3 regions of the Brucella cytisi genome follow, and region 3 is predicted to be linked to each of the others. Evidence: predicted binding sites of a transcription regulator. Region 3 holds the regulator's gene; each other region holds the start of a gene.

Region 1 (4,213 bases), on a different contig from region 3:
GTCTGGAAGGTCATCGATATCAAGAACGACCGCAGCGGCAACCACGGGACCAGCCAAGGGGCCACGTCCGGCTTCATCTATACCGACGATGTGTTTCAGTCCGCGTGAAAGCAGTCTTTTCTCTTCGGAAAAGTCAGGCGCGAGTGGGATATCAAAGAGGAGCGGAGAATCAGAAGCCGAGCATTTCATTTGGCGGCTATGCTCGCATTGCTTCCGATTCTCCGCAAGGGCCCTGCTCGAGGATGGTGGCGTGAAAGCAGGTAGCCCTCCGTCCGACACGAAGTCAGACGGGAGTTGAGCTGTCGACTGATAGGGTATTCAGTTTGAAAGGCGACACCAGTCCAAGGTGAAGTTCGCCTTTTGGAGCCTCTATGTGTGCTTCTACTAAAATAGCGAAAGCTGTTTGCCTCCCTTTTCGACTGGCTCGAACAAATCGGTGCGCAACTGAAGGCGACGTGCATTGAAGCCTAGCTTGCGCGCGGTTATCTCGAAACGGCGTCCGATCTGCCAGGCGTAGGGGCCTGTGCCACGCATGCGCTTGCCCCATTCGGCGTCATAATCCTTGCCGTCGCGCATAGAACGCACCAGCGACATGACGTGACGGTAACGATCTGGATAATTGCGCAGCAGCCAGTCCTTGAACAACGGTGCTACTTCGAGCGGCAGGCGCAGCAAAACATAGCCTGCCTCGCGTGCACCTTGTGCATAAGAGGCGTCCAGAATGCGTTCGATCTCGTGATCGTTTATGCCCGGAATGACCGGGCCCATCATGATGGAGGCAGGAATGCCCGCATCGGCCAGTTTGCGGATGGCTTGAAGCCGCAGCGTCGGCGTAGAGGCGCGTGGTTCCATTGTACGGGACAGATGAGCATCGAGCGTCGTGACCGACAAGGCGACCTTGGCCAGCCCTTTCTCAGCCATGCGGCTCAAAATATCGATGTCACGGACAACCAGAGCAGATTTTGTCACGATGCCAACCGGATGATTGGCAGCCTCCAGCACTTCAAGAATTTCGCGCATGATACGCCATTTCTTCTCGACCGGCTGATAAGGATCAGTGTTGGTGCCGATAGCGATGGTTTTCGGCTGATAACTGGGCTTGGCCAGCTCGCGTTCCAGAAGGCGCGCGGCATCCGGTTTCGCAAACAGGCGGGATTCGAAGTCGAGACCAGCAGAAAGCCCCATATAGCTATGGGTTGGTCGGGCAAAGCAATAGATGCAGCCATGCTCGCAACCGCGATATGGATTGATCGAGCGGTCGAAATTGATGTCAGGTGAATCATTGCGGGTGATGATCGTGCGCGGTTTTTCGATCTGCACATCGGTCTTGAACGGCGGTAGTTCCTCAAGCGTGGTCCAACCATCATCGAAATCATGCCGCGTTGTCGGTTCGAAGCGTCCGGTAGGGTTGATGCCCGCGCCGCGTCCGCGCCTGCGGGCGTGATCAATGCGCAGGCCTGCCTCACCGATCATCGCGTTGGCGTGATCCGCGCGCCCGTTACCGAAGGCAGCCCGGTCGGCCTGTTTGATGATATCTGCCTGCTGGATCACTTCCATCTTCGTCTCCCTGTGCAATCACGGCGAAAGCAAACCGGGAAACAGCACACCCTTTCAGGGCTAAGAACTGTTCTGTTGCGCGTGCCGTGCTGCCATGCGACTCTGTTTTGATGAATCTATTCCTATCCCAAGATTGAGAACAAAGCAAGAACATACGAGCAGCAGCTTCCCGTTCACGCGTTCTTGATATATGAAGCGCGCATGTTGTCTGTCGTCATTGAAACCCTGAATTCTGAAAGAGCGCTAGCCCACACGCTTTCGGCTTTGGTGCCTGCCGTCGTGGAGGGGCTGCTGCGTCGTGTTACCGTTATCGACCGGGGATCGTCAGATGAAACCGCTCTCGTCGCACTAGGTGCAGGCTGCGCCTTTTATGCTGAAACGGATATTGAGATTGCGCTCGATGAAATTCGAACGCAGTGGGTACTATTGCTGAAACCGGGCGCTATTCCGCAGGAGGGGTGGGAGGAAGTCCTCCGCCGTCACATGGATAATGATGGCGCCGCCGCGCGCTTTTCACTGCCGGAAGATGGCGGTTTCGGTTTGGTTCGGAAAATCGTTGGCCGCAAAGCGACACTTGATGCCGGGCTCCTAGTCCGGTTGGACCTTGTAAAGCCGCTATTGCTCGACAGCGTGGCGTTTGATCAGCTTCCGCAACATTTACGGTCTGTCCGCCTCAAACACCCCATTCTGCCGCCCGACGAAGACTGACCAAAACAGAAAGGTGAAACCTGAAGCTTAGCCTTTTTCGGCATACATGCCGACCGGATTAGTTCTGGTGAGAGGAGGGCGAAGTATCGCCAACGCGATGAGCCGAACCATCCTGATGGACTGGAGCCTCTATCGAGGCAGGAGCCGCGTAGTCGAGAGCTTCTGGCTCTGCGTTGCGACCGGCGTACGGTCGTTCGCATAGAGATTGGCAGGTTCGCCGAGATGCGGGTTTTCAGCGAAAGCAGCACCGGCGCTAAGAGCGAGGGCAGCGGCAGCAACAACAATCTTTTTCATTTTCCTATCTCCGTGGAAGATGGAGCGGCGTTTGTTCGTCGTTCTGATGCAGCTGAAAAAGGCGGTTTTCTCAAAAAGAGCGAACAGTCTGTCCCAATGTATTGTCCAAGTGAACAATAGGGCATTTTCAGGCTTTTGGTTGGGAGAGCCGTTCAGAAATTATTTTGGAGAAGGGGCACTATAGGTCGAAATGACGAACCAGTCGGGTCTTTCGGCGGAAAGTTGCGCTGCTGCGCGCTCTGCAGCAGCCATATCTTCAAAGATCGCATAACAGGTCGCACCTGAACCGGACATCTGCGCATAAAGCGATCCGCTTGCGCGAAGCAGGTCAAGTTTGTCACCGATCTGGGGGGCAAGTTTTAGGGCTGGAGGCAGAAGGTCGTTGCGGGTCGTCTCCAGATAGGCGCAAAGGGGGGCAATATCTGCATGGGAGGCGAATTTCAGCGCTGGATGGTCGCGTTTGTCGAGTGCGCGAAAGACATCCGGCGTTGCAACAGCGGTTCCATCATTGACGAGGAGCATGGGCACGGCTGGCAATCCCGCAACCGGGGTCAGGCTTTCACCGATGCCACGTGCGGCTAATGGTGTGCCCTTCGATGCGCCATGCAGGCACATGGGCAGATCGGCGCCAAGGGTAAGCCCCATCGCGGCGAGTTGCTCGAAACCGAGACCAAGCCCCCACAACGCATCAAGTGCGAGCAGCGTTGCTGCGGCATCGCTCGATCCGCCGCCTATGCCCGACGCAATCGGCAGGTTCTTCTCCAGATGAATGGCGACGGGCGGCAAAGCCCTTTGTGCATGCTCGTGCAAGGCGTCGCGCGCCTTGAGAACCAGATTGCCGCCATCGAGCGGTATGCCCTTTGCAAAAGGACCGCTGACAGTGAAGCTGTCCTTTTCGGAGTGCTCGATACGGATGAGGTCGCCATAGCGCGCAAAGACCACCAGCATATCGAGTAGATGGTAGCCATCATCTCGACGCCCCGTCACATGCAGCGCGAGATTGATCTTGGCTGGGGCAAGACGCGTCACCACATGTGCGAACCCGGCATTTGCGGGCGTTTCGGTTGTCGTAGAATGGGTCATGTCTGCTAGGGAACCGGGACGCGAGAAAACATGGCGATCGCACCGCTTCGCCGGCAATTGTTCGTGGTGGAAAGGTCAGTCCTTCTTGACGTAATATTCGCCGGTTTTAGGGTCTTGCACGAGTGTTCCGTGAGCCCGGTTCTGCGCTTCCTTTTCTGCCTGACGCACACGCTGGGATACGCGCGAGGCTTCACGCTTGAACGAGCGGTAGCCGTACCAGGCGGCGGCGATGATCAGCAGCAGAAAAATGAGCTGGGGCATGGCCTCAAGTCCTTAAGGGTCGCATTTCGGATTGCCGGATCGCAAAAGTCGAAATGCGGGATGTTCATGAAGGGGCGGGAAGCGGCCCACCCCACTTTCAGACACCATATCATGGTGAAACGAAGGAATTCAAAGCTTTGGTTCGAAAATCGCTGCTGAATTTCGCCTTCGCTTTATTTTTATAGGCCATAGCGGCCCCAAAGTGCCTTTTCTTCGGCTATCGAAAGCAGCCCATCGCCGAGATGCGCGGCGACGGAAGCCGGTTCAAGATTACCGAGCGCCATATCAACGCCGGGCATCTTGCGCCCCA
Region 2 (4,213 bases), on a different contig from region 3:
TTCGACACAATCTGGCGCTGCTACACGGGTCATGCGGAAGCCGCGCGAACGGGGAGTGGATCGCATCCTCAAGCTTTTCTCCTATCTGCAAAGCAATGGTGGTCCGGCACGGTTGGCCGCGTTGCCCGAAGCACTCGACGCGCCAAAATCCACGATCTACGATCTCGTCAACATTCTGGGCGAGTCCGGTTTACTGGAGGTTCGGGACGCGCAAGTCTATTTCGGCAAGGTCATGCAGATTTACGGCGCCAGCTATCTGCGAGCCAACGATGTTGTGGCGCGTGGACGAGAAATGGTGGACCATCTGGCCAGGGAGACTGGCGAAACTTGCGAACTATGTATCAGGTTGCGAGGCAAACAGGTCATCGTTCATGCTCGCCCGGGTTCCCGCCCGCTGCGTATCAGCTCTGAAGTCGGGTCGCAGATTCCTATCCCTTGGACAGCGTCGGGCCGGCTCATGTTATCACAGCTGTCGGAGGGGGAAATCGAGACCGTTCTGGAGCCGGAAGACCGGTTACTATCTGACGGCAGCGCTCTGGACGTTGCCGCTTTCATCACTGAGTGCCACGCTCACCATGGCAAGCGGATCGCACGAACCGTCGGTGCGATCAATAATTTTACTCAGTGTCTGGCCGCTCCTCTTATAGATTCAAGGGGATACGTTGAAGCTACCATCTGCTTTGTACTCCCTATTGATATTCCCGAAGCGAGAAGACGGATACTCGAATCCAGGCTTGGCGAAGCAGCAAGCAGCATTTCCTTTGCGACCTCGGGTTAATGAAGCTGTCTCCCGCCTTGTTGATTTCGACGTTAAAACCAACCGACTAACCAGACGCCTTTGCGAGATGACAAATTGCGAGGAGGCGTTATGACATTGTAGGGCCAGAACCGAATTCCGGTCGCGATTCCTATCAATGTCGGGGCCTGTCTCACCCGGAAGGCCAAAGCAACGGATCAAAAGCTACGTGAAGCGGCACGTCCCCTGGAAGCCAGTCGAGGCAAACCCCGCATCGACGCAAAAGGATTGCGGGTCCCAACGGTCAGAACCACGGAAACGGGAGCCGCAATCACATTCGCACGGCGGGTAGCAATAGCGATACGCCCATCCGGTTGACGGACCTTGTGGCCGATATTGACCGGATGACTGGCTTCAGTTTCTTATACGAGCACCTCCAGACCGGTCGGTCACTTTCCGGTCTGCGGGTATTCCATCCGGTCGTATCCGCGACCGCAAAACCTTTCAATCCGGGCTTCCGCACTATACCTGGTTGTCGCCGCCATCATTGATGTGAACACAATCTGCACCGGCCGCGTCAAAGATGCCATGCCCAACACGAGACGGTCATTCCGGATTATCTGCTCTCAAGCCTGTCGCCAAAGGGAGGGAGGACACCTGGTGTAGAAGCGACAGAAATTTGCGACAGATCATGATGGTGTTTGACCACCTTTAGAAACACGATATGTGTTCACTTTTTGTTCAGTTGAATGTATCACTCTGAGTCGAACATTACCCAGTTTGAAAGTGACCGCCCTGATGAATATAGCGGCTCCTGACTACCTGTCCCGTCTGAATTCGCAACAACGCCTTGCTGTAGAGCACGGCGTGAAACAGACCGCGGCTCCGCTCCTTATTATTGCCGGGGCCGGTTCGGGTAAGACGAATACTCTCGCTCACCGCGTTGCTCATCTTATCGTCAATGGCGCGGATCCGCGTCGTATTCTTTTGCTGACGTTTTCGCGACGTGCTGCAAACGAAATGATTAGTCGCGTCGAGAAAATAGCGACAGCAGTAATGGGCAACGAGGGCAGCGTGATGATCGGTGCCCTCCACTGGTCTGGTACCTTTCATGCGATAGGCGCACGGGTATTACGTGAGTACGCACACCAGATCGGTCTTGATCCGTCGTTCACGATACATGATCGTGAAGATTCTGCGGATCTGATGAACCTCATTCGGCATGAGTTGGGTTTTTCCCGCCAGGAAAATCGCTTTCCAACAAAATCCACCTGTCTTTCAATTTACTCGCGGACGGTCAATTCCCAGAAATCGCTAACGAGCGTTCTCAAGGAGGCTTTTCCTTGGTGCAGCAGCTGGGAGGAACAGCTCAAAGAGCTTTTTGCTTCCTATGTTGAAGCCAAGCAGGTTCAGAACGTCCTCGACTATGACGATCTTCTGCTGTACTGGGCCCAAATGACGAGAGAGCCAGAAATTGCGGTCGAGCTTGGTAGTCGTTTCGATCATATTCTGGTGGATGAATATCAGGATACCAACAGTCTTCAGTCTTCTGTTCTTCTCGCACTCAAACCCAACGGCTGCGGATTGACGGTGGTAGGCGATGACGCCCAGGCTATATATTCGTTCCGCGCAGCTACGGTTCGCAACATTCTCGAATTTCCCGGATACTTTCAGCCGTCTGCATCAGTTGTCACTCTTGACCAGAATTACCGCTCGACGCAGCCAATCCTTGAGGCTGCGAATGCGGTGATCGATCTTGCCTCCGAGCGTTTCACGAAAAACCTTTGGTCGGAAAGGCAATCCATCGAAAAGCCAAGACTTGTAACCGTCACAGGTGAAAACGAACAGGCGGCCTATGTAGCGGAACATGTTCTGGCCAATCGCGAATGTGGTATGAAACTGAAATCACAAGCGGTTCTCTTTCGCACGTCTCACCACAGCGGGCCGCTTGAGGTAGAACTTACCCGCCGCAATATTCCGTTCGTGAAATTCGGAGGGCTCAAGTTTCTCGACTCAGCCCACGTAAAGGATGTGTTGGCGGTGCTGCGTTGGGTTGAGAATCCTCGCGACAGGGTTGCCGGTTTCCGCGTTCTTCAGCAATTGCCGGGGATTGGTCCCTCTTCCGCTGCCACCGTTCTCGATCTTGTCGACGGGAGAAGCCTTGATGAGGTCCTCTCAGGCTTTACGCCACCATCGCGTGCAGCAGCTGGCTGGCCAGAGTTATATCAACTGGTGGCCGATCTGACGATTGTGCACGGCGACTGGCCTCTGGACTTCGAACGCGTGCGACTATGGTATGAACCTCACCTCGAACGAAATTACGATGATGCCCCTGCACGCCTTGCAGATCTGGTACAGCTGGAACAGATCGCTGCATCTTACCCCTCTCGAGAGCGGTTTTTGACCGAACTGACGCTCGACCCGCCGAGCGTGACGAGCGATCAGGCGGAAGGAACACACAAGGATGAGGACTATCTTATCCTTTCGACAATACACTCAGCCAAGGGGCAGGAATGGAAAGCAGTTTTTTTGCTCAATGGCGTCGATGGCTGTATCCCGTCGGACCTGGGTATCGGCGTCAAGGACGATATCGAAGAAGAGCGACGCTTGCTCTATGTCGCTATGACCCGCGCTAAAGATCACCTGGATATTATAACACCGCAACGATTTTACACATATGGCCAATCAGCCAAAGGGGATCGACATGTTTATGCGGCGCGTACGCGGTTCATCCCTCATAACATTTTACCTCTTTTCGAACGGACAGTCTGGCCGAAGGCGGCGTCAACAGAGACCCCCAGCAGCGGGCGACCTGGCCAGGGCCTGATCGATCTCCGCAAGTGCATACGCGGTATGTGGAAATAAAAGATCAGCTTTTAAATTCCACCGTAACAACCATACCCAAAGTCTTCCCGATATCCGCCTCTTCTCCTGAATGGCGAAAAAGCTGGAAACGGGGTTAAACGATCTGATGGCGCTGTCATGTCTGGATGGCGCCTGTTTGGCAATGTGATTTTGGTGATGTTTTAGCTTTGCGGGTCGGGTGCAGTCATGTCTCCGGCCTGTTTTTACGGCACGATATGACCGCTGGCCCTGATGTTGTCCGCGAGAACCGATCCCTATCATATTGTCGTGCTGTTGATGCGCAAGACAGCACCGCGGGTTCTTCGACTCGTGCGGTCCGTTCCGCTTTTCTGTCACATCATACCATCATCACTCCGCCAACTGTGGTGCCCCGAAAGGCAAAGCTTCTTCGCTTCTGTATACCTAGACTGAAGCCGGTGCCCGGTGATCAGGCAGAAAGTCCGGCTGGAATTGTATATTCCGCGCCATGATCGCCCAGGCAATGCGGGCAATCTTGTTTGCGAGGGCGACCGCAACGAGTTTGAAGGATTTCTTCGCCAACAGGGTTCGCGCCCAGCCCGCCAATGGAGATTGGGTCTTACCATTCTTCATCCTGTAAAGCGCGGCATGTGC
Region 3 (4,213 bases):
CCTGAAGCCGATCACAGCGGCGGCGGCTACTTCGCTCATTGCCGGACTGGCGAGCGGGATTTTTGCAGCTTATCACTTCAACAATACAGCGCCGTTCGGCTTGGTAGGAAATGTCCGCTGAGCCTGTAATAGCTCTTCTCGTGATGCCGTTTGCCGTCTTTGGTCTTGTGCTGATGCCATTGCAACTGGACTGGGTGCCTTTGCAGATAATGGGCTGGGGTATTTTTGCAGTCAGGCACATTGCTGCCTTTGTTGCAAAGTGGTCACCAGATGGCAATCCTGGGGCCATGCCCGCACTCACTATCGTTCTCTGGGCCATTGCGCTCGTTCTGGTTGTTGTTCTGTCGACCAGATTGAAGGCGTTGGCGCTGCCCTTCATCGTTCTGGGGTTTGCTGCTTTCGTCAGAGAGCCTTTTCCTGACATCGTGATCTCGGAAGATGCCAAACTGGTGGGTGTTCGGCTCGCAGACGGGAAGTTCGCAGTCAATCGAAGCCGACAGTCACAGTTCACAATCGACAATTGGAAAACCACTTATCTGGTGGAAGAGTTCATCGCGCCGCCATCCGGCATAAACAAAAAGCGAACTGATGGGGACGGGTTCGAATGCGAAGATGGACTTTGCACGATCAGTCTGTGTGATGGTCGTACACTAGCCTACACCGCAGATGTCGCGATGCTGGAAATAGCCTGCAATATCGGCGATGTGGTTATTCTCGCCGTTTCCGGCAAAGATCTGGCGTGCGAACGTTCCACTATCCTGAGTATCAGCAAGCAGGAACTGGCACTAAAGGGAGCAGTCGAGATCAGGCTCGGAGAAAGGCCAGATCAAAACCGATCTTTCAAAGCTGTATCGGGCGACATCTACGAAGTCGCAAAGCCCGGGATGAGCCAGCAAACATCTAAATGGCAGCCGGAGGACCGAATTACCTATGCAATTGATGCGCCAAGTCGCCCCTGGCATTTGCACCGCATCCATTCGCGTCCAGCACGTGGCTTGTCCGAGCGCGAGTACAAGCCAAAATCCCACTCCGCTCAAAATGCTGGAGTTTGTTCATCAGGTGTTAGCGATGAACCAACGCGCTGCAACTAAATAAAGAGCGGTTCCACGTTTCTGTTCTTAACTGGAGCCGCTCCATTGTTTGAACTCGGAGCTTATCTCCAAAACCGGCTACACTACGATCTAGTAGCGGCGGATCAAGCCCACAAGCTTGCCCTGTACACGAACGCGGTCCGGGCCAAATATTCTGGTTTCGTATGCCGGATTTGCGGCTTCCAAAGCGATGGATGCACCCTTGCGGCGAAAGCGCTTCAAAGTCGCTTCCTCGTCATCGACAAGTGCCACCACGATTTCGCCGGGGTTTGCTGAATCACCGCGTTTAATGATGACGGTATCACCGTCGAAAATGCCGGCGTCGATCATTGAATCACCTCTGACCTCAAGCGCGTAATGCTCGCCCGCACCGATCATTTCGGGCGGAAGGCTGAGGGAGTGTGTCTGATTCTGGATTGCTGAAATCGGTACACCCGCAGCAATTCGCCCCATGACCGGTACGGACACAGTTCCAGACGTGTCGTCATTGGTAGCCACGGGGGCGGGGCGTGCCGGTGGCGGAGGCGTTTTGCCCAGGCTGCCTTCGATAACGCTGGGAGCGAACTTCTTTTGTGTATTGAGGCCCGGAGCGATGGAATCCGGCAGACGTAACACCTCAAGCGCACGCGCCCTGTTCGGCAGACGGCGAATAAATCCACGCTCCTCAAGGGCGGTGATCAGACGATGGATACCCGATTTTGAAGCCAGATCGAGCGCTTCCTTCATTTCATCGAAAGACGGGGGAATGCCCGTTTCTTTTAGACGTTCATGAATGAACAGCAGAAGCTCGTGCTGTTTACGGGTTAACATGCGCGACACCCTCCCGGCCAAGAATCGAGAAAAACAAAACCAGAACGAACACTATATGTTCCAGTCTTGTTCTGCAATGGTTTTAAAACCATTAACGCTCAGGGTGAGATTGAACGGAATATTTCAGGGCAAGACCATCACGGGCAAGGCGTGTCAGATGCTGCTTCGAATAACATATATTTTATGATGATTTAGATCTGTTTTCTCAAGCTTTAGTGACACTGAGAATTGCGCTCGATCTACAGCATGAGAACGCGACAATCATCGCCAACAGTGGCAGCAGGAGCGTTTTCATCCCTGATGAGAAGCGCTTTTGAACCGACGAGAGCTGAAAGCATGGACGAATCTTGGACCGGAAATGGCTTGGCTGTCAGCGTTCCATCAGGGTTTGATTCGATTGTGGCCCGGATATAATCGCGGCGGTGGTCATTCGCAGGCAGGTCAGTGCCCAGCTTTGCAGGTCGGATATCGGCATCGAGGTTCATTCCGGCAAGCTTGGCGACGAGCGGACGGAGAAAAACGAGGCTGCAGACGAGGCTCGAGACGGGATTACCCGGCAGGCCGATGACATGCACGATCTTGCCGTTCACTTCGATGCGCCCATACATCAGGGGCTTGCCGGGCCGCATGGCGATCTTCCAGAAGTCGAGATTGACGCCCTGTTTCTGCAGTGCTCCATGCACAAAATCCCGGTCACCGACGGAAGCGCCACCGATCGTCACCAGAATGTCGATGCCGCTTTGCAGGCTGTCTGCTATTGCCCGTTCGATTTTGGCAGGATCATCCGGAATGATCCCTTTATCATGTGGCGCCCCGCCGGCTCGTCTTACTATCTCGGCGATTCCAACGCTGTTCGATGCAACGATCTGGTCTTTTCCGGGTGTTTCCCCCGGTGGAACCAGTTCATCGCCGGTCGCAATGATTGCTATTTGGGGCTTTTGAAACACGTCGATTTTCGCATTGCCGCTGGCCGCTGCCAGCGACAGGGCCGCAGCATCCAGCGCCCGCCCGCTCGGAATAACGATGTTATCGGGTGAAAAATCGAGGCCTGCGCGGCGTATATGTCGTCCCGGTTCTATGCCTTCGTGAACGGTTAGCCGGTTACCCGAGCGCTCAGTGTGTTCCTGAATGACGATCGTATCCGTGCCTTTGGGCAGTGGCGCGCCGGTGAAAATCCGGACCGCCTGACCAATTCCCGGTTCACCTTCGAAACGATTTCCCGCAGCCGACTCGCCGATGATGTCGAACTCGACGGGATAAGAGATGTTGTCTGGCGCGATCAGGGCGTAACCGTCCATGGCCGATCCGTCGAACGGCGGCTGCAGAAAATGTGCCAAAACAGGTGTTGCAACCACGCGCCCACCTGCATCTGACAAGGCGACCTGCTCTTTGCCGTGCGGTTCTGCGGATTTCAGGATGCGGGCCAGTGCTTCATCGACCGGGAGAAGGGACATGGCGTTTCCTCTCGAACTGAATTGTTGACCCGTCTAGACCACAGAATCTGTCCAGATGAGTTGATCCAGAGCAAAGTCTAGCGGTTTATGCTGTCCAGTCACCTGATTTACCGCCGCTCTTTTCGGTAACGCGGATGCCGCCGATCTCCATATGTTTGTCGACGGCTTTGGCCATGTCATAGATCGTAAGACATGTGACAGAAACGGCGGTGAGGGCTTCCATTTCCACGCCGGTGCGCCCCTTGAGCTTGGCCAGCGCACGAACGCGAAAACCGGGCAATGTCTGATCCGGCTCGATTTCGACAGCTACTTTGGTCAGCATCAGTGGATGGCAGAGGGGAATCAGATCGGCGGTCCTTTTAGCCGCCATGATGCCAGCCAGACGCGCGGCGCCAATGACGTCACCCTTAGCAGCGTTGCCTTCCAGAATGAGCGACAGCGTTTCCGGCTTCATTCTGACCGAGCCTTCGGCCACAGCCTGTCGTTCAGTCTCGTCCTTGGCACCAACATCCACCATATTGGCAGCGCCGGTCTGGTCAATATGGGTGAGTTTGGACATCATCAGTCAAGCCTTGCCAGACAGCAGTTCACGGGTAGCTGCTGCAACATCGGCCTGCCGCATGAGGCTCTCTCCGATGAGGAATGTCCCGATTCCAGACTTTTTCAGACGCAGGCAATCTTCGTGTGTGAATATGCCGCTTTCACCGACCAGAACGCGATCGGCTGGCGCCATCTTCGACAGCCGTTCCGAAACGGCCAGATCGACCTCAAATGTACGCAAATTGCGATTGTTGACGCCGAGCAGACGCGATGAAAGCTTTAGTGCGCGTTCCATCTCGGCTTCGTCATGCACTTCGA

The links. Region 3 encodes LexA, which represses DNA repair genes until DNA is damaged. Its sites were predicted from a motif close to TGTTCNNNNTGTGTTCNG; they were not measured.
Region 1: a site for LexA is predicted at 1,693-1,710, ahead of AAE521_RS05225 (glycosyl transferase). Genes of this name have one in related genera too.
Region 2: a site for LexA is predicted at 1,464-1,481, ahead of AAE521_RS24365 (ATP-dependent helicase). Genes of this name have one in related genera too.

What each region holds. Positions count from the first base shown of each region.
Region 1 is NZ_JBCAUP010000004.1:132,095-136,307, reverse strand. It holds gene AAE521_RS05235 (ribonuclease HII) at 1-189, opposite strand, end outside; gene AAE521_RS05230 (PA0069 family radical SAM protein) at 385-1,557, opposite strand; gene AAE521_RS05225 (glycosyl transferase) at 1,759-2,265, shown strand; partial or broken gene AAE521_RS05220 (hypothetical protein) at 2,324-2,559, opposite strand; gene AAE521_RS05215 (4-(cytidine 5'-diphospho)-2-C-methyl-D-erythritol kinase) at 2,719-3,642, opposite strand; gene AAE521_RS05210 (membrane protein) at 3,718-3,903, opposite strand; gene AAE521_RS05205 (S49 family peptidase) at 4,083-4,213, opposite strand, start outside.
Region 2 is NZ_JBCAUP010000036.1:44,458-48,670, forward strand. It holds gene AAE521_RS24355 (IclR family transcriptional regulator) at 1-778, shown strand, start outside; gene AAE521_RS24365 (ATP-dependent helicase) at 1,535-3,601, shown strand; partial or broken gene AAE521_RS24370 (IS110 family RNA-guided transposase) at 4,004-4,213, opposite strand, start outside.
Region 3 is NZ_JBCAUP010000002.1:97,224-101,436, forward strand. It holds partial or broken gene AAE521_RS02710 (ComEC/Rec2 family competence protein) at 1-1,091, shown strand, start outside; gene lexA (transcriptional repressor LexA) at 1,182-1,901, opposite strand; gene AAE521_RS02720 (molybdopterin molybdotransferase MoeA) at 2,141-3,355, opposite strand; gene moaC (cyclic pyranopterin monophosphate synthase MoaC) at 3,441-3,917, opposite strand; gene trpC (indole-3-glycerol phosphate synthase TrpC) at 3,921-4,213, opposite strand, start outside.